4 regions of the Pseudoduganella sp. R-34 genome follow, and region 1 is predicted to be linked to each of the others. Evidence: predicted binding sites of a transcription regulator. Region 1 holds the regulator's gene; each other region holds the start of a gene.

Region 1 (4,567 bases):
TGCTTGTCCTTCACCGCTTCGCGTACGGTGACGGTCAAGCCTTGCACGTTGCGCGCGACGTTCTGGCCGCGTGCGAGATTTTCCAGCTGCTGGATCAGCATGCTGCGGTCCATCAGCTTGTTGCGCGCCATGGTGATCACGGTGACGTAGTCGTTCACCCCTTCCTTGAACCACTCTTCGCTTTCGTTCTTCGGCACCAGCGAGTGGCCATCCCAGAAATGGGCCAGTTCGTGCGCCATTACCTTGCCCCAGATCGGACGGGCGACTTCGCTGCCGTCGTCTTTCAGGTATTGGCTGAAGGAGCCGGCAAACGCACCGCCGTCGCCGCTATCGCCCTGGTTGATCACGATCAGGAAGCGGTCGGCGACCGGTCCGCGGCCATACAGCTTCTGGTAGCTGTTCATCTGCTTGTCGATCATGGAGATGAAGGCGTCGCGCCGCTTCCAGTACTGCTTGCCCATCACCAGCGTCATTTCAACACCGCCCGCCTTGAAGGTTTCCGCGTGAGCCGTGCCGAAGAAGAAGGCGTTGTTCACCAGTTCACGCCGCGACTCGACCAAAAAGGTGCCCGGCTTGCCGGTGCTGCGCCAAGGCGTATTGGCTTTCCATCCTATCGGCAGGTCGAATGTGACTTCGGTTTGCCCGAGCATTTTCTCGCCGGGGACGATGAACAAGGGATAGCCGACCGACATCAAGCCTTCGTCGGTGTGATAGGACACTTCTTCGTTCCCGCCCGGCCATTGGTATTTGTCGTGCTCCAGCCGGATGTCGTAAGACAGGCGCAGGCGGCGGTCGCCGTCCACGTCGTATTCGCCTTCGCCCTTGTCTTTCAGGACGACGGCATTGCCGGCCATGTCGTGCACTTGCAGTTTTTCGATCAGGTCGGCCTGGCCGTTTTTGAGCTGCGGTATCGGCATGCAGTTGAACAGCGCGAGGTCGCGGCCCTCGACCCAGACGTCGGCTTCGACGTGGGCGCGTTTGGCATCCTTGTCGATGCTGAGGCGGTAGTGGTTGGCCTGGTTGTCGAAGGCGAACGCGGATTGCGCCGCCAGCATCGCAGCTGCGATGCAGAAAGGCTTGAACATCAAATCTCCCCGGTTGTGGTGTGCTTTTTGTGACTGTAAGTGAGCGCAGCCACCCGGGGAGCGTGGCTGCGACGAAATGCAGGATTGGCTAGACAGGCTGCAGGTTTAGCGTAGCGCTTTTTCCACAACGGCCTTCATGGCAGGCATGGCGCAGCGCAGCGCTGCGTGGCCACAGTCGGTGTCAAGCACGGTGGCTTCTTCCTTGCGCAGCTTGGAGAAGGCGATTGCCGGCCCAGGGTTGACCAAGTGGTCTTGGGCTGCATTGATCGGGACCAGTCGCGCCTTGATGCGCGGCGCCGCGTCTTCCAGCTTGCCGCCCTGGGCGATATCGTGGCCCAGTACAGCGCGGATCTGCCAGAGGGAATTGTTGGCGTCAGTGCCGTCAGGATCGGAGGCCTGGCTCTCGCGGAAGAATTTTTCAAAGTCCTTCGGCGCGGTGCGTGCGCTGCGATGCGCCGGGCTGTCGAAGTTCATTGCGAACAGCAGGTTATACATTGGCAGCGCCGGGTTCTGGGCATAGCGGCCGCCTGCGTAGGCTGGCTCGTCAAGTACCGACTTTTCAACGATGCGCAGGAACAGCATGTCGGACGATGTCAGTCGCGGTGTGCCCGCGATGGGAATGGCTACGTCCATGAAGCCCGGGTAGCTGGCGGCCCATTGGAAGGCCTGCATGCCGCCCATCGAGTAGCCCATGACGGCGTGAAGGTGCTTGATGCCCAGTTTTTCGGTCAGGAGCTTGTGCTGGCTGGCGACCATGTCGCGTACCGAGAACTGCGGAAAGGAGGGGCCGGGTTGGGTCTTGCTGTTTGAAGGGGAGCAGGATACGCCATTGCCCAGTGCATCGACCACGATCACGTACCATGGCGCCGGATCGAACAGGGCGCCGCTTTGCAGCATCCCTGCCGCATCGCGGCTGGTGCCGGTGTGCCAGGTCGTGAACAGGATGACGTTTGATTTGTCAGCGTTCAGGGTGCCGAAAGTACGGTAGCCGATCGAGCAATCGTTGATGGTGGCTTTGTTTTCAAGCTGCAGGTCGCCCATGTTGGCGAACTGCTGTTGCGGGGCGGCGGCGTATGCGGTGGAAATGGACAGCGCCAAGGCGCACAGGATCGAGCTGATACGGCGGACGTGCATGTGATCTCCTCTCCTTTTTTCGATGCAAGAAGGATAACTCGAGCGGCCCTTGTCTTGGAACCCGAGTGCGACAGAATGCAGAAATGGGGGCGCAGGCTGGCTTAAAACGGCGCGCGGGCCAGCGGAGGGGCAGGGATTGCGCCAGCCGGGCCAGCGCGGGAGAAAGGCCCAGGGCGCACGTCGCACCCCGAGCGCAGGACGGTCTTAGTGCCAGGTTCGCATCAGGCCAACGGCCAGGCCTTCCAGGGCGAAGTCGTCTTCTTCGGTCACTGTGATCACCTTGAAGTCCGGATTTTCCGGCAGCAGTTCGATCTTGCTGCCGGTTTTGCGGTAGGTCTTGACGGTGACATCGTTGCCGATGCGGGCCACCACGACCTGGCCATTGCGGGCGCTGTCGGTCTTTTTCACGGCCAGCAGGTCGCCGTCCATGATGCCGATGTCGCGCATCGATTCACCGCGCACCTTCAGCAGGAAGTCCGGCTTGGCCGAGAACAGCTTGGGGTCGACGCTGTAGGTGGTCTCCAGGTTTTCCTGGGCCAGGATGGGCGAGCCGGCGGCGACGCGGCCGATCAGCGGCAGGGAAACCAGCATGCCGGCCGGGACGGCTGGCATGTCGTCGAATTCGACATTGGCACGAGCGGCCGGGCGCGGCGCTGCTGCACCGGTCGCCGGGCCGCCGAAGTTGCCGGTCAGGCGAATGCCGCGCGAGGTGCCGGCGGTAATTTCGATGGCGCCCTTGCGTTGCAGGGCTTTCAAGTGTTCTTCTGCAGCATTGGCGGACTTGAAGCCAAGCTCCGCCGCGATTTCGGCGCGGGTAGGCGGGAAGCCGGTGCTGTCGATCGCATCCTTGATCAGGTTGAGGATCTGTTCTTGTCGTGCTGTGAGCTTGATCATGGCGCTATGGTGAACTGTGGATATAGACAGTCTGTATTTTTGTACAGTATGAAAGGAATTGCAAGCAAATTTGTTGCAATGACAGAAAATATTCGGCTTAATAATGTTTCGACAACCATTGGAGGGCAGGATGGGACGGTTTGCTTTCTTGCTGGCGGCGGGGATTTCCTTGTTCGGTGCCGTGATTCATTTCGCGGCGCCTTGGCTGGGGCCGGAGTGGTATGCCTTCCTGCAGGCGCCGCCCAAGGTCGTTGCATCAGCCCGCGCCGGGACGTGGTTCGCGCCGGCTGGCGCGGTAGTCATAGGGGCCTTGATGTTGATCTGCTCCTTGTATGCGCTGGCTGGCGCAGGGCGCTTGCGCTGGTTGCCATTTGCGCAAATGGCGCAGGGCACGATTGCTGCGATTTGCCTGCTGCGCGGGCTGCTGGTGGTGCCTTACTTGTACAAATTCCCCGATCGTGTGTGGACGTTTGATGTGGTCGCCTCCCTGGTCTGGCTGGCGGCCGGGCTCGGGTTCCTCGCCGGGATCTTGCAATCGTCTGAGGCGACGCAGCCTGCCATGGCGGCGAGGGGCGAAGCCTCAGGCGATTAAGCCGCAGGCAAGCAGCGCGTCATCCAGCGTTCTTACCCGGAGCAATGCAAGGGCGCAGCTTCCAGGCGGCGTCGACTGGTCCATGCCCCGGCATGCCAGCCCAGCGGGCAGGGGGCTTTGCGCGCCATCAGTAAACCTTGAGCCGGCCGGCAAAGTCTGCTATGCTTGCGGGCTTACCTCTTCCCACACCCGTCTTGACGCCGGGGTGGGCTATATTCACAGTCCTTAAGGGAGTTATTAATGCGTCACTACGAAATCGTATTTATCGTCCACCCGGACCAAAGCGAGCAAGTGCCCGCGATGATCGAACGTTACAAGACCAGCGTGACCTCGCGCGGCGGTAACGTGCACCGTGTTGAAGATTGGGGCCGCCGTCAAATGGCGTACTCGATCCAGAAACTGGCCAAGGCACACTACATCTGCCTGAACATCGAATGCGACAACGAGACCCTGGTTGAGCTGGAAACCGCATTCAAATTCAATGATGCCGTGCTGCGTCACCTGACCGTCAAGATGAAGAAAGCGGAAACCGCTCCTTCCCCGATGATGAAGTCGGTCCAGCGTGAAGACGCGGCCAAGAGCCATCGCGCCGAAGCCCCAGCAGCTCCTGTAGCGGCGTAATTCCTGACAGGAGACGGTCTGTACAACCAGCTCCGGGTTACCGCCCTGATCGCCGAACGGGATGAGATTCGATACACCCCGGCCGGCCTGCCGATTGTGAATGCAAGCTTGCAGCACAGTTCGCAGCAGACAGAGGCAGGCATTGCCCGACTGACCGAGTTTGAAGTCCCTGCCGTTGCGGCAGGTGAGTTGTCAAAACGATTCAGTCAGGCGCCCCTTGGAGGCTTGTACGAGTTCACCG
Region 2 (4,567 bases), 230 kb from region 1:
TTCGTGGTGGTCTTCCCGTCCGCGCACCCGCTGGCCGCCAGCCGCACGGTCGCCTGGGCGGAGGTCAACCAGCATCCCTTCATCGCCTTGCAGGGCCAGTTCACCGAACGGCTGCTGCGCGACATGACCACGCTGGCGCCCTACAACGAGGTGACCTTCATGACGACCGCCCTGGCCATGGTGGCCGAAGGGCTCGGCATCACCGCCTGCCTGCCCTATGCGGAGCCGATGGTGCGCCTGTACGGACTGGAAATGCGGCCACTGGTCGAGCCGGAACTCAAGCGCAAATTCTTCATCTACACCAAGACCTCGCGCACCCCCTCCCCGGCTGCGGAACGCTTCATCAGCGTGCTTGGCGAGTATTCCCTATAATCTGCCGCATGTCGCACAATACGATTGAAGCCAACCAGGCAATGGACAAGTTCGACGGCCACCACCAGGTGTGGCTGTTCGGTTATGGCTCGCTGATTTACAAGGCGGACTTTCCCTTCATCGAGCGCCGGCCCGCGCACATCTTCGGCTGGTCGCGCCGCTTCTGGCAAGGTTCGCACGATCATCGTGGAACACCTGAAGCGCCAGGCCGCGTGGCCACACTGATTCCAGCCGAGGGAGACGTCTGCCACGGCATGGCCTACCTCGTTACGCCGGAAGAATTCGCCCATCTCGACCATCGCGAAAAGAACGGCTACCTGCGCGTGGCCATCGACATCCATTTCGAAGCAGGCGGCGTGGAAGAAGGCCTGATCTATATTGCCGCCGCCGACAACGCGGCCTGGCTGGGCGAGGCGAGCGTGGAAGAAATCGCCCACCATATCGCTTCCGCGTCCGGTCCAAGCGGGCCGAACATCGAATACTTGCTGCGCCTTGCTGCTGCCTTGCGGGAAATGGGACATCACGACGAGCATGTGCATGCCATCGAGGCATATCTCGATCGCCTGTAATAGGCCCATCAGGCGACGAAAGGCAAGCCGATCAGGAAAACCACAAAACCGATCAGGCCAGCAAATCCGCCGAGATTCACGAGGAACTTACCGGTATGTTCAGTGTCCTGGAAGTGATACTGAAGAAATTCGTTGATCATGGTGGCCTCCTTCTGCAATGGGCGCACTTCATCATAGTCCGAATTGAACTACCAGGCGAACCAAGGCTGCCCAAACGGTCAAAAACAGTGAGAACGCAAACGTTGAGTAATGGCGGAGCGGGGCAACACCTTCAGGCCTATGCAGCGACGTTGGAAATGTTGCGCCACCAGCAGCTACGATACTTGATGCCGCAATGATGAAGACTGCTACTCCCTGTACGTAGCCAACACTCGTGGTTCCCAGAACGCTTCTTCCAACGCCGATTTCATATAACGCTGATGCAGAAAAGGCGATTGCTGTCCAGCACAGCTGACCATCCTTGACAGGAAGGAGCAACTTCAACGCAGACCTGTTTTCCTGAGGCATCGGGAACGCCCTCAGGATTGCGAGCACAAGCACAGGTGCCGTAAGCGGTAGCATGACATTGATCAGAAACCAGCCCATCATCGCCTCCGATTTCAGAAAAGATTCATTTGCCCCGCTTTGGCTGCAGCGGCTGCACGGGCGCCGGAGGGTGGAATGTATTCAGGCCGCTTGAACTGGGTGCAGTCGAGCGAACGGAACTTGCTGTGGCGGCCGTGGAAGCCGAAGCGGGTGATGCCTTTCTCGATGCGCTGCAGGATCAGGTCCGCCCACACGCCTTCGCCGCGCATGCGTGCGCCAAACTCGGCTTCGTAATCCTTGCCGCCGCGCATGTCGCGCACGCGGTTCATCACGCGCGCGGCCCGGTCGGGGAAATGCGCTTCCAGCCACTCCTTGAACAAGGGGCTGACTTCCCACGGCAGGCGCAGTACGACATAGGTCGCCATCACCGCGCCGGCATCGCGCGCTGCGGACATGATCTTCTCGATATCGGGCTCAGTGACAAAAGGAATGATCGGCGCAATGCTGACGCCAACCGGAATGCCGGCCTTGGCCAGCGTCTCGATCGTGCGCAGGCGGCGTGCCGGCGCGGCGGCGCGCGGCTCCAGGGTGCGCGAGATCTTGCTGTCCAGCGTGGTGATGGTGACCGATGCGGCAGCCAGGTTGCGCGCAGCCATCGGCGCGAGGATGTCGATGTCACGCTCGATCAGCGAGGATTTGGTGATCAGGCCAACCGGATGGTTGCACTCGGCCAGCACTTCCAGCACCCGCCGCGTGAGCTGGTATTCGCGCTCGCAAGGCTGGTAGGCGTCGGTATTCACGCCCAGTGCGAGCGACTCCACCTGATAACCTGGCTTGGACAATTCGGCGCGCAGCAGGTCCGGCGCATTTACCTTGGCGAATAGCTTGGTCTCAAAATCCAGGCCGGGCGACAAGCCCAGGTAGCTATGCGATGGCCGCGCAAAACAATAGATGCAGCCATGCTCGCAGCCGCGATAAGGGTTCAGCGAAACATTGAACGGAATATCGGGCGACTGGTTGCGCGTGAGGATGGTCTTGGCCGTTTCCGCGGTGACAATGGTGCGCGGTGGAAGCAGTTCAGCCTCGGCATCATCCGGATCGGGTGCCCAGCCGTCGTCGAACGCTTCACGCGCCTGCAGCTCGTATCTTCCTTGCATGTTTGATACCGCACCGCGCCCTTTTTTGGCCTTGAGCGATTGCGGCGGCAGCATGACCTGCCCTTCGAATTCATGGTCCTGCATGCGGCGCCCCGAAGCATCACTGTATATACATACAGTATTCTAATCCGCCTGCGCCAAGGCTGCAAGCCAAGCTGGTATCATGCGCACTTCTCCGGGATATCCCCCGACATTCAAAGAGCAATAACATGAGCAAAACCACCAATCTGCCCTCCTTTGGGAGCAGGATTTCCCTCGCCTTTGGCGCCTTTTTCAAAACCCTGGGCGATGCTGAATTCGCCGCCCGCGTGCGTGACGACAGCGTGGGCCCCGCGGCGGCTCCGACTGCCGCATCAGCACCTGCACCAGTCGCCGCCCCAGTGCCAGCCGCCGCGCCCCTGCGCGAAGCCACACCCGACGCAGCACTGCAGCTCCTGTCCCTGTTCCAGCGCGAAGCCCGCCTGATCGACTTCACGCAGGAAAACCTGTCCGGCTATTCGGATGCCGACATCGGCGCCGCTGCCCGCGTGGTGCATGAAGGCTGCTCCAAGGTGCTGCGCGAGCACTTCACGATCGATGCCATCCGCTCCGAAGCGGAAGGCAGCCGCGTGACGCTGCCGGAAGGCTTCGATGCATCCGCCGTGCGCCTGACCGGCAATGTGGTCGGCAAGGCGCCGTTCACCGGCACCCTGAGCCATCGCGGCTGGCGCGCCTCCAGCGTGCGCCTGCCGAAACTGGCGGAAACGCATGACGCCAAGGTATTGGCACCGGCCGAGGTGGAATTGTGAGCGATCCGCGTTTTGCCATCGGCATCGACCTTGGCACCACCCACAGCGCGCTGTCCTACGTTGAACTGGCGGGCAGCGATGGCGAGAAAACCAGGCATGGCGTGCTGGGCGTGCCCCAGCTCACCGCGCCAGGCACGGTAGAAGAACTGCCGCTGCTGCCAAGCTTCCTCTACCTGCCGCATCCGGACGAGCTGGCGGCCGGCGAACTGGCCCTGCCCTGGGCTGCTGCCGACGGGACGCCCGCAGTGACGGGCGAAATGGCCCGCAGCCGCGGCGCCACCACGCCGATCCGTTTGGTGTCGAGCGCCAAGAGCTGGCTGTGCCACCCTGGCGTGGATCGCCGCGCAGCCATCCTGCCACATGACGCGCCGGAAGAGGTGTCGCGTGTGTCGCCGCTGGAGGCTTCGACCCGCTACCTGAAACACCTGCGCGCTGCATGGGACAACGCCCATCCGGACGCGCCGTTCACGCAGCAGGCAGTCACGGTCACCATTCCTGCATCGTTCGACCCGGCCGCGCGAGAACTCACTGCCGAAGCGGCTCGCGCCGCCGGCTACGAGAACGTCACCCTGCTGGAAGAGCCGCAGTCGGCGCTGTACAGCTGGATCCAGAGCAGCGATGGCCGCTGGCGCAAGGAAGTCAAGCCGGGCGACGTCATCCTGGTGGTGGACGTGGGCGGCGGTACCAGCGACTTCTCGCTGATCGCCATTCTCGAGCGCGACGGCAAGCTGGAGCCGCACCGGGTGGCCGTGGGCGACCACATCCTGCTGGGCGGCGACAATATGGACCTGGCGCTGGCTCACCTGGTCGCGCGCAAGCTGGCTGCCAACGGCACCCAGCTTGACGCCTGGCAGATGCGCGCGCTGACCTACGGCTGCCGCGCGGCCAAGGAAAACCTGCTGGCCAACGCCCAAGCCGAAACCTGGCCTATCGTGGTGCCAAGCCGCGGCTCGAAGCTGATCGGCGGCTCGATCCGCACCGAACTGACGCGCTCTGAAGTCACGGCCTTCATCACCGACGGTTTCTTCCCGAAAGTGGAAGCTTCCGCGCGCCCCGCCGTGCGTTCCCGCGCCGGTCTGACCCAGCTTGGCCTGCCTTACGCGCAGGACGCGGCGATCACCAGGCACCTGGCAGCTTTCCTGGCGCGCCAGGCAGG
Region 3 (4,567 bases), 1.1 Mb from region 1:
ATGTCCGTGATATGGGCGTCAAGATCCCACAGGCCATCCTCGCGTGAATACGCCTGGATGTCTATGGCGCGCGTGTGCCGCAGCGCTCGTCGGGAGACAGGATTTGACAAGGACATAAGACCGATGCCACTCAAAAGTGGCCAAAATTATAAGCAGCTAATCAGTACGCCGCAGCTTCTACGGACAACCACCGCACCCGCGGTGCTGCATAAAACTCTCGAAGTGTAGCATACCTTCCGAGGCCAATTTAAAAGTCCTCGTCGGGCATGGTGCCCTTCATGGCGGTGCGGATGGCCTTTTGTGAGAAGCCGCGCGACATGAGGAAGCGCAATTGCTTCTGTCGGCCTTCGGGATCTTCGGCCACTTCGCCGAATTTGCGGCGCCAGACTTCGCAGCAGCGCTCGACTTCGTCTTCTTTCAGGCTTTCCTTGACTTCGGCCAGCATGTCGCCGCCGATGCCGTGGTGCTGCAGCTCGGCCACGATGCGGCTGTTGCCGTAGCGGGCGGCGCGGCGGTGCACCAGGTTTTCGGAGAAGCGCTCTTCCGAGAGCCATTTGTTTTGCTCGAGGAAATTCAGGAGGGCTTCGACGTCGTCGCCCTCTTCCGCGTGGCGCTGCAGCTTGCGGGCGAGCTCGAGGCGGCTGTGCTCGCGCTGGCTGAGCAGGCGCAGGGCACGGGCTTTTAGGGTGGGTTTGGGGAGGGGCATCTGTTAAACCGGTAAACCGATGTCTGACCCGCAGGGTCAGACACCTTCTGATCTACGGCCTGTGGCTCCGGCATACCAGTGTCTGACCCTGCGGGTCAGACGGGACGGCCATCCGGCTGCCTTACCGGTTTTAGTCGACCGCGCGCAGCTTCGGCGCTTCTTCGCCATCATCGGAAACGGCCGGCAGCTCACGCACGCCCAGCGCCGCACGTACCTTGTTCTCGATTTCACGCGCCAGTGCCGGACGCTCCTTGAGGAAGGAACGGGCATTGTCCTTGCCCTGGCCGATACGCTCGCCGCCGTAGCTGTACCAGGAACCCGACTTCTCGACGATCTTGGCTTCCACGCCCAGGTCGATGATTTCGCCTTCGCGCGAGGTGCCTTCGCCATACAGGATGTCGAAGTGGGCTTCCTTGAACGGCGGCGCAATCTTGTTCTTGACCACCTTGACCTTGGTCTCGTTGCCGATCACCTCGTCGCCCGACTTGATCGAGCCGGTACGGCGGATGTCGAGGCGCACGGAAGCGTAAAACTTCAGGGCATTGCCGCCGGTGGTGGTTTCCGGCGAGCCGAACATCACGCCGATCTTCATGCGGATCTGGTTAATGAAGATTACCAGGGTGTTGGTGCGGTTGATGGTGCCGGTCAGCTTGCGCAGCGCCTGGGACATCAGTCGCGCCTGCAGGCCCGGCAGGGAGTCGCCCATATCGCCTTCGATTTCGGCTTTCGGGGTCAGCGCGGCAACGGAGTCGACCACGATCAGGTCCACGGAACCGGAGCGCACCAGCGCATCGCAGATTTCCAGGGCTTGTTCGCCGGTGTCCGGCTGGGAGATCAGCAGCTCGTGCAGGTTGACGCCCAGTTTTTGGGCATACACCACGTCCAGCGCGTGTTCCGCGTCGATGAAGGCGCAGGTGCCGCCCATTTTCTGCATTTCAGCGATCGCTTGCAGGGTCAGGGTGGTTTTACCGGAAGATTCAGGACCGTAGATTTCCACCACGCGGCCGCGTGGCAGGCCGCCTACGCCCAGCGCGATATCCAGGCCCAGGGAGCCGGTGGAGACAGTCTGCACTTCCTCGATCGGGGCGGATGCGTCCATGCGCATCACGGAGCCTTTGCCAAACTGCTTTTCAATCTGGGCCAGTGCGGCCGCCAGGGCCTTGGCTTTTTCCGATGCAGGTACTGCGCCTTTTTTGTCGTCCATGATGATCTTTCGCGGGCTAAATGAATTGGGTCACTACGTTGTACAGGTGGTACTGTATAAAATTACAGTGCTTTTGACAAGCCCCTTTTTGCAAACTTTGCGAAAAGTCAAACGGCTGGAGTACAGTAGCCCCATGCGTATCCTATTAGCCGAAGATGACAGCGTCCTCGCGGACGGCCTGACGCGCTCGCTGCGCCAGTCCGGCTATGCGATCGACTGCGTAAAAAACGGGCAGGAGGCGGACACGGCCCTGTCCACCCAGGAATTCGACCTGCTGATCCTGGACCTGGGCCTGCCCAAGATGTCCGGGCTGGAAGTGCTGCGCCGCCTGCGCACGCGCGGCTCGCTGCTGCCGGTGCTGATCCTGACCGCCGCCGATTCGGTCGAGCAGCGGGTCAACGGCCTCGACCTGGGCGCCGACGATTACATGGCCAAGCCGTTCGCGCTGTCCGAGCTGGAAGCGCGGGTGCGCGCCCTGACCCGGCGCGGCCAGGGCGGCGGCTCCACCGTCGTCAAGCACGGCCCCCTCACCTACGACCAGGTCGGGCGCAGCGCCTATATCAACGAGCAGATGCTGGACCTGTCGGCGCGTGAACTGGGCCTGCTGGAAATCCTGCTGGCGCGCACCGGGCGCCTGGTGTCGAAAGAACAGCTGGTGGACCACCTGTGCGAATGGGGCGAAGAGGTCAGCAACAACGCCATCGAGGTGTACGTGCACCGCCTGCGCAAGAAGATTGAAGTGGGCGGCATCCGCATCGCCACCGTGCGCGGGCTCGGCTACTGCCTGGAGAAATTCAACCCGCCGCAACCGCCGGCTGCACCGTGAACGGCGAGCAGCAGGCCGCCGACTGGGACCATGCCCCGGCCGCCGAAGAGAACGAGATCCAGCACTCGCTGTTCGGCGAGATCCTCGACTGGATGCTCGCTCCCCTGCTGCTGCTGTGGCCAATGAGCATCGCCATCACCTACCTGGTGGCGAAGTCGATCGCCAACCAGCCCTTCGACCATGCGCTGGAAGACACCGTCACCGTGCTCACGCAGCAGGTGCGCGAAGTGGCCGGCGTGATTCCCCGCCTGCCCGGCCCGGCGCGCGACATCCTGCGTGCCGACGACGTGGACAATATCTATTACCAGGTCAGCAGCCCGACCGGCGCCCACGTCGACGGCGACCGCGACCTGCCGCCGCCGCCGAAGCAGGATCCCGAGCTGCAGGACATCCGCGCCGGCGCGGTCCTGTTCCGCAACTCCACCCTGCACGGCACGCCGATCCGCATCGCCTGGACCTGGGTCAACCTGGAAGAAGACAAGGCGCAGCCGCAGCGCCTGGCCCTGGTGCAAGTCGGCGAAACGCTGGAAAAGCGCGCCAAGCTGGCCAATGAAATCATCAAGGGCGTGATCCTGCCGCAGTTCATCATCCTGCCGATCGTGCTGGCCCTGGTGTGGTTTGCGCTGTCGCGCGGGCTGCTGCCGCTGCGTGAACTGCAGGAGCGCATCCGCGCCCGCCCGTCGGACGACCTGAGCCCGATCCCGCCGCGCCAGGTGCCGGAAGAAATCACGCCGCTGGTCAAGTCGCTCAATGAAATGCTGGAGCGCCTCAAACTGTCGATCGATTCGCAAAAGCGTTTCATCGCCGACGCTGCGCACCAGATGAAAACCCCGCTGGCCGGCATGCGCACCCAATCGGAACTGGCGCTGCGCCAGACCGACCAGGCCGAGGTGCACCGTTCGCTGGAACAGCTGGCCAAGTCGTCGCAGGCGGCCACCCGCCTGGTCAACCAGCTGCTGGCACTGGCACGCGCCGAGAACCAGCCGCAGGCCGGCACCGCGATGGAGCCGCTGGAGCTGGGCGAAGTGGCGCGCAGCACGGTGCACGACTGGGTGCAGGCGTCCTTCAACTACGGCATCGACCTTGGCTATGAACCGCCGACCGAGGACGTGCCGATTTCCGGCAACGCGATGATGCTGCGCGAGATGCTGTCCAACCTGATCGACAATGCCTTGCGCTACACGCCGCGCGGCAGCGCCGTCACGGTGCGCGTGCGCCGCACAGGCAGGCATGCCCTGCTCGAAGTAGAAGACAACGGCCCCGGCATCCCGGCGGCGGAACGCGGCCATGTGTTCGAGCGCTTCTACCGCATCCTGGGCAGCAATACCGAGGGCTCCGGCCTGGGCCTGCCGATCGTGCGCGAAGTGGCGCAGCAGCACGATGCGGAAGTCGACCTGTTCGCCAACCCGCGCACCACCGACCCGAAATATCCGGGCTGCCTGTTCCGCGTGACGTTCCCGCTGCGCGTGCCGGACACGCCGCCCGAAGAAGAAGAGGTACCGCATTTTGGATAAGCTCGAGCGCCACTGGCGCCGCGTACGCCGCATGACCGGCTGGCTGCTGGCCACCTGGCTGCTCACCACGTTCTGCATCATTTTCTTCGCGCGCGAATTGAGCGGGCTGTCGATCTTCGGCTGGCCGCTGTCGTTCTACCTGGCGGCGCAAGGCGCTTCGCTGATCTACCTTGCCATCATCGGCTTCTATGCCTGGCGCATGCGCGCGCTGGAGCGGCGCTATAGAAGCGAGCAGTTGCGCGAAAGCGGGGGCCAGGCATGAGGACGCCCTTCTTCCGCAAGCTGCAGCGCTACTACACGATCTTTACCGGCTGCTT
Region 4 (4,567 bases), on a different replicon from region 1:
CCCAGTCATGCCAGACAGCGACGCGCAGTTCGTCGTAACGGTGCTGGATCTTCATCGAGCGCTGCTGTTTAGCTTTAACGCGCTGGTCGACAAAGGCGCGCTGACCTCGGCCGACATCGCCTTCGAAGGGTTTGATGGCAACGACGGACAGGAATCCACGCTTCTGCGCTTTACCCGCGCCCTGGGCGAACAAGGACGCTGGGAAGAGCTCTTGGATGGGCGCGTCGGGCTGAACTCCAGTTCCCGCACTGTGCCGGGCTACCAACGCATGATCGCTGCTTGGAAGAACATGGATAAGCCACACGGAATGAGCAAGGAACAGATCGAAACGATCTTGACGGCAAAGCGCCACCCCAAGTAAAGGGGAGCCGAGCGACTGTTCGGATGTCGTGTGGCCGGGTATGATACCGATTCGTCAACACCCCCGCCACACGGATGACCCCTGAACAGACTGCCTTCTATCACACTGTGGTCCAGCCGCTGGAAGCCCAATTGCTGGGCCTGGAGCTCGCGAAGCTCTTCAGCGGGGACCTTTACGATATGCAGGACGACCCCCTGGGGCCAGTGTCCTTGCCGGACTTTGGCGACCATGGCCTGCTCCTGTCGCCCACCCAGGTCGGCCGCCTCTTCATGGCGCCGGACGAGTCCAACGTCGACATTGCCGCGCTCGCCGAGCAGGAGGACGGCACGCCGGCAGGAGTGCACGCGCAATCGTTCACCGACTTCGCCCGTCCGGAAACCGTCATCGATGTCTGCGCTTACAAAGACGTGATCGGCGCGGGAGTGCGCATCGATGCCCTCTATCTGAAAACCATCATGTTGAGGTCCGATGCGCCGGAGCGCCTGTGCACCGTCGCGTTCGCCTTGCAGGCGTGCACGGCTTTCCAGCTGGGCTTCGCGGAAGTGACGGGGTACGCCGCCGGCAAAGGACGTGGCGACGCTGACCCGGACGAGGAAGAGGACGACGAAGAGGATGACTTGGTCGGTTATCAAGTGTGGCCCAAATTCGGGTTTGATGCCCCGGTGCAGCCAGTCGAGTTTCGCGGGGATCACCGCTTTGCCCAATGCCGTTCGGTGCAGGACGTCCAGGAGATTGATCCGGCGTGGTGGGAGGCCAACGGCGGCGCCCGGGAAATGCGCTTTGACCTGGCCCCAAACAGCCGCTCCTGGCAGGTTCTGGTAAACTACCTGCACAACGCCTTTTTCGAGGAATGGTATGAGTGACAAAAATGCAAAAGACGCACTGGCGGTCAAGCTGTACAAGACCGCGGCGGCATTGCGTCGCGCCGAACGCAAGGGCAAGACCCTATCCTCAGACGCATCGGCTACAAAACAGCTGAAAGTCGGTGACGTCCTGGTCGTCCGGCTGAACAAGGACGCCAAACCGCTCTCGGAGCTGGGGGGCGTGCAAAAGGTGCTGGGCCGTTCCCGAATCCGCATCCCGGAATACAAATTGCACCGAGGCTGAGTCCTCTCCAACGAAACGGCCGGCGGGCCGTTTTTTTTCGTCTCGCCGTCGTCCAAAGCTAGTTGCCTGACGGAAAATGCAGATGGTAAACGGCCCTCCAGCCACCGGAGGACTTTAAAGAAGCGCCTCAGGCAATACTTGGATATACTGTATATAAATACAGCTAAATCGCCATGGCACTTTTCGATCCACAACCAATACACCCTTCACTCTGGCGCGCCTCCCAAATGGCCCAGAGCAGTACTGCTTGCATCGACACGGGATTCCCAGTTCTCTCGACGCAATTGCCAGGCGGCGGGTGGCCAACAGGTACGCTAACCGAACTACTGCTGGCTCAACCAGGTATTGGTGAATGGCGTTTGCTGCAGCCGGCGCTGTCCACCTTGAATAGGCCCATCGTGCTAATTCAACCGCCATATATGCCACAAACCCTCGGAATGGAGCTCCCGCCTGAACGGTTGGTCTGGATACCTAATACCGGGAAGCCCGGAGACAGCTTATGGGCTGCTGAGCAAGTTCTGAGGAGTACCAGCTGTGGCGCAGTTTTGCTTTGGCAACAACACATCCGTAGTGAGTCTCTGCGTCGACTGCACCTGGCTGCACAATCAGGCGATACATTTCTCTGCCTTATGCGGCCAATAGCAAATGCACAAGACGCTTCGCCTGCGCCGTTACGTTTGGCAATGCGGCCGGCTCCACTTGGAATTAATATTGAGTTTGTGAAGCGCCGCGGCCCTTCCAGGGCGACTCCATTATTCCTGCCGATTACGCCGCGATTGCTGCAACGTCACGCATGTGTGGACTGGTCGAAGCCTGCGGTGCCGGCAACAATGCAACACATCCTACCGGCATTGGTCTAAGGTCTCGCCATTGCGGGGGCTGTGCCTAGTGCTACTCTCGAAAGGTCGCGAGCGAAATCGCCAGAAATTGCCGGTGGTCCGCGACGTCCCGTACCGACGATGAAGAAGAGCAAGTGTCTGCGTTGCGCCTACGACTTTTTCTTCTTCTTAGGCTCCGTATAAGCCTCGTGCTGCCGAACCAGTTCAGATGGGGTTAAATCGAAGGCATGCGCGAGAACGACAATCGTGTTTAAGCTAGCTGAGCGCTTGCCTCGCTCGAGCAACGAGATGTACGAGCGATCGAGCGATACCAAAAATGCCAGGCCCTCCTGGGAAAGCCCAAGCCGGTCCCTCGATTCTCTGATTACCAGTCCGAATGCCTTGTTGTGGTCCATCCCGCGCTTTTTGTCAGTTCGTGTCCTTTGCAATTAATGTCTGCGACAGTTTGGCGAGAAACTTCCTCCATGGAAGAAGTTCTGAGACACAAATAGTCTGAGACAACCTGCTGTTTCGAGTTCCGTGGAAGGAGGTCGTGTCGCAAAGTCTGAGACAAACCACGCGGAGTTATGGTGGAAATGTCGTACGTTGCAAGCGGATGCCAGCGATCTAAACTCGGGCGTCTCAGACTTTATTAAGATGTCTCAGACTTTAATTGCAAAACCATTTTGTAGCCCTGACAACAGTCTGTCAGCAGACTATAGTCACGGCGACCGCAGGGTCCGGCACGGTACAGCAGTTAAAGCGATGTTGCAAACGAGAAAAGTCATTTAGCTTGGTATCAACGCATGGAGCAGGCAAAGGGCGGTCGAGATTGTTCATGGTGACATCAGTCGCTATACTGTATGTATGTACAGTAATTTGGTGCACCATGGAGAAGATGGTCAAACTGCGGCATTGCGGGATCGAGGAAATCACGGGCTACGTGGATCAGGCCCTGGATCTTTCCCTGCCGGGCTACTTGGAAGTCAAAGATACGGACTCGCAGGGACGACACCGCCTGATGAAGATCGCTCGTTTCATCGTGCCCAGCGACGAACCTGGTAAAGTCTTCCGCAGGGATGTCATGCTAGATGTCGAAATGGGAAACTGGCGCAATGGCAGGGTCCGCATTCGTGGGATCGAGCGCTTTCGGAACGAGCATGGACAGATCGTCGAATACCGGCAGGAATGGCTCGTCCAAACAGGCATCGTTGTGCAGCCGCCTCCAGGTAGGCGGCCTAAGCCGATCTAATTTTGCGAGTGATATCGGAAGGAATTTGATCGCATGAGGCGATCTAGTGGAGATTTACGGGATGCTCGTCGAATCGAGCACCCCACTCAAAGACTCGTGCCTGCTGCACCGCATGTAGCGCACAGGTCGGAGTAAGTCTTTGATTGATTTGCGCGTTTTGCGGACCTTCACCACGAAAATCCGCGTCTTTTTTGGCGGTATGGAGCCGTGAGGGCTTAAACAACCACGACATCCGCACCTGGGTGCTGGTCACCAGCCGTAGCACGCGCGCCGGAAGCAAACGTGCGCTTCATCAGCGCCGCAGCTTTTGATATCGCCTTGCGCATGACCGGATCTGGCGCCTCGTCGCAGCGAACAATTCCGAACAGCGACTTCAGCTGCCACAGCAACACCCGGCCATCGCCGTGGCCATTCAGCCATGCTTTGACCGAGCGGCGGTCGCCGGCAGATACGTCGGTCATCCAGACAGAAGCAGGGTTGGAACCAGAAATCGAGCCGCCGCGCTTGGGGGCTTTCACCGGGCGAACCTTTGCAATCGCAGCGCGACGTTCGGCTGCCGCCCAGTCAATCTGAAATACGGTTTCGTTGGAGACAAGAATGCGGTTCATGTGTTGCTCCCTTCAATTTGGATTGGTCAACCTGCAGGTTGGCCACCAAAGAAAGAGCGACCTCACCAAGCAGGGGATAGGTCCGCGACACATGCACCAGGAATCGATTTCTAAGCCGGATACGTGCCTCACAAACCCCGGCATGCCAGGAAAACAAATCCAGGGCATCGACCGTTAAAGCAAATGTACCAAGCAGTTTTTCCACCGCAAGTCGATATTCAACATCGGCGGCTACCGGCGTGCCGAGCGAGCGCCGGACTTCAAATAGCAGGTCATCTAGCGATTGGTCGAGGACAGGGAGCTGGGTATCCTGGATCAGCTCCAACATGCTGGCCATCCTGGCGCTTGCCGTCTGTTCGTTGCGCTGTGTGAATGCCCGGACCAGTTGGAACTCCGCGGCCAGCGCCGGCTCCATCGCCTC

The links. The regulator LexA, encoded in region 1, represses DNA repair genes until DNA is damaged. The targets are predictions, from matches to a motif close to ACTGTATNNNNATACAGT.
Region 2: a site for LexA is predicted at 2,726-2,743, ahead of ACN9MW_RS22805 (PA0069 family radical SAM protein). Genes of this name have one in related genera too.
Region 3: a site for LexA is predicted at 1,962-1,979, ahead of recA (recombinase RecA). Genes of this name have one in related genera too.
Region 4: a site for LexA is predicted at 1,615-1,632, ahead of imuA (translesion DNA synthesis-associated protein ImuA). Genes of this name have one in related genera too.

What each region holds. Positions count from the first base shown of each region.
Region 1 is NZ_CP184572.1:5,194,073-5,198,639, reverse strand. It holds gene ACN9MW_RS23870 (hypothetical protein) at 1-1,085, opposite strand, end outside; gene ACN9MW_RS23865 (alpha/beta fold hydrolase) at 1,191-2,219, opposite strand; gene lexA (transcriptional repressor LexA) at 2,424-3,113, opposite strand; gene ACN9MW_RS23855 (hypothetical protein) at 3,244-3,705, shown strand; gene rpsF (30S ribosomal protein S6) at 3,946-4,326, shown strand; gene priB (primosomal replication protein N) at 4,345-4,567, shown strand, end outside.
Region 2 is NZ_CP184572.1:4,966,255-4,970,821, forward strand. It holds gene ACN9MW_RS22790 (LysR family transcriptional regulator) at 1-372, shown strand, start outside; gene ACN9MW_RS22795 (gamma-glutamylcyclotransferase) at 381-941, shown strand; gene ACN9MW_RS22800 (hypothetical protein) at 950-1,081, opposite strand; gene ACN9MW_RS22805 (PA0069 family radical SAM protein) at 1,541-2,707, opposite strand; gene ACN9MW_RS22810 (DUF2760 domain-containing protein) at 2,833-3,411, shown strand; gene ACN9MW_RS22815 (Hsp70 family protein) at 3,408-4,567, shown strand, end outside.
Region 3 is NZ_CP184572.1:6,261,298-6,265,864, forward strand. It holds gene ACN9MW_RS28875 (DUF2889 domain-containing protein) at 1-116, opposite strand, end outside; gene recX (recombination regulator RecX) at 248-706, opposite strand; gene recA (recombinase RecA) at 837-1,910, opposite strand; gene ACN9MW_RS28890 (response regulator) at 2,044-2,736, shown strand; gene ACN9MW_RS28895 (sensor histidine kinase N-terminal domain-containing protein) at 2,733-4,250, shown strand; gene ACN9MW_RS28900 (DUF4212 domain-containing protein) at 4,243-4,512, shown strand; gene ACN9MW_RS28905 (sodium:solute symporter family protein) at 4,509-4,567, shown strand, end outside.
Region 4 is NZ_CP184573.1:132,355-136,921, reverse strand. It holds gene ACN9MW_RS31870 (YfbU family protein) at 1-361, shown strand, start outside; gene ACN9MW_RS31865 (hypothetical protein) at 436-1,224, shown strand; gene ACN9MW_RS31860 (hypothetical protein) at 1,217-1,468, shown strand; gene imuA (translesion DNA synthesis-associated protein ImuA) at 1,642-2,328, shown strand; gene ACN9MW_RS31850 (helix-turn-helix domain-containing protein) at 2,457-2,702, opposite strand; gene ACN9MW_RS31845 (hypothetical protein) at 3,176-3,538, shown strand; gene ACN9MW_RS31840 (hypothetical protein) at 3,754-4,146, opposite strand; gene ACN9MW_RS31835 (hypothetical protein) at 4,103-4,567, opposite strand, start outside.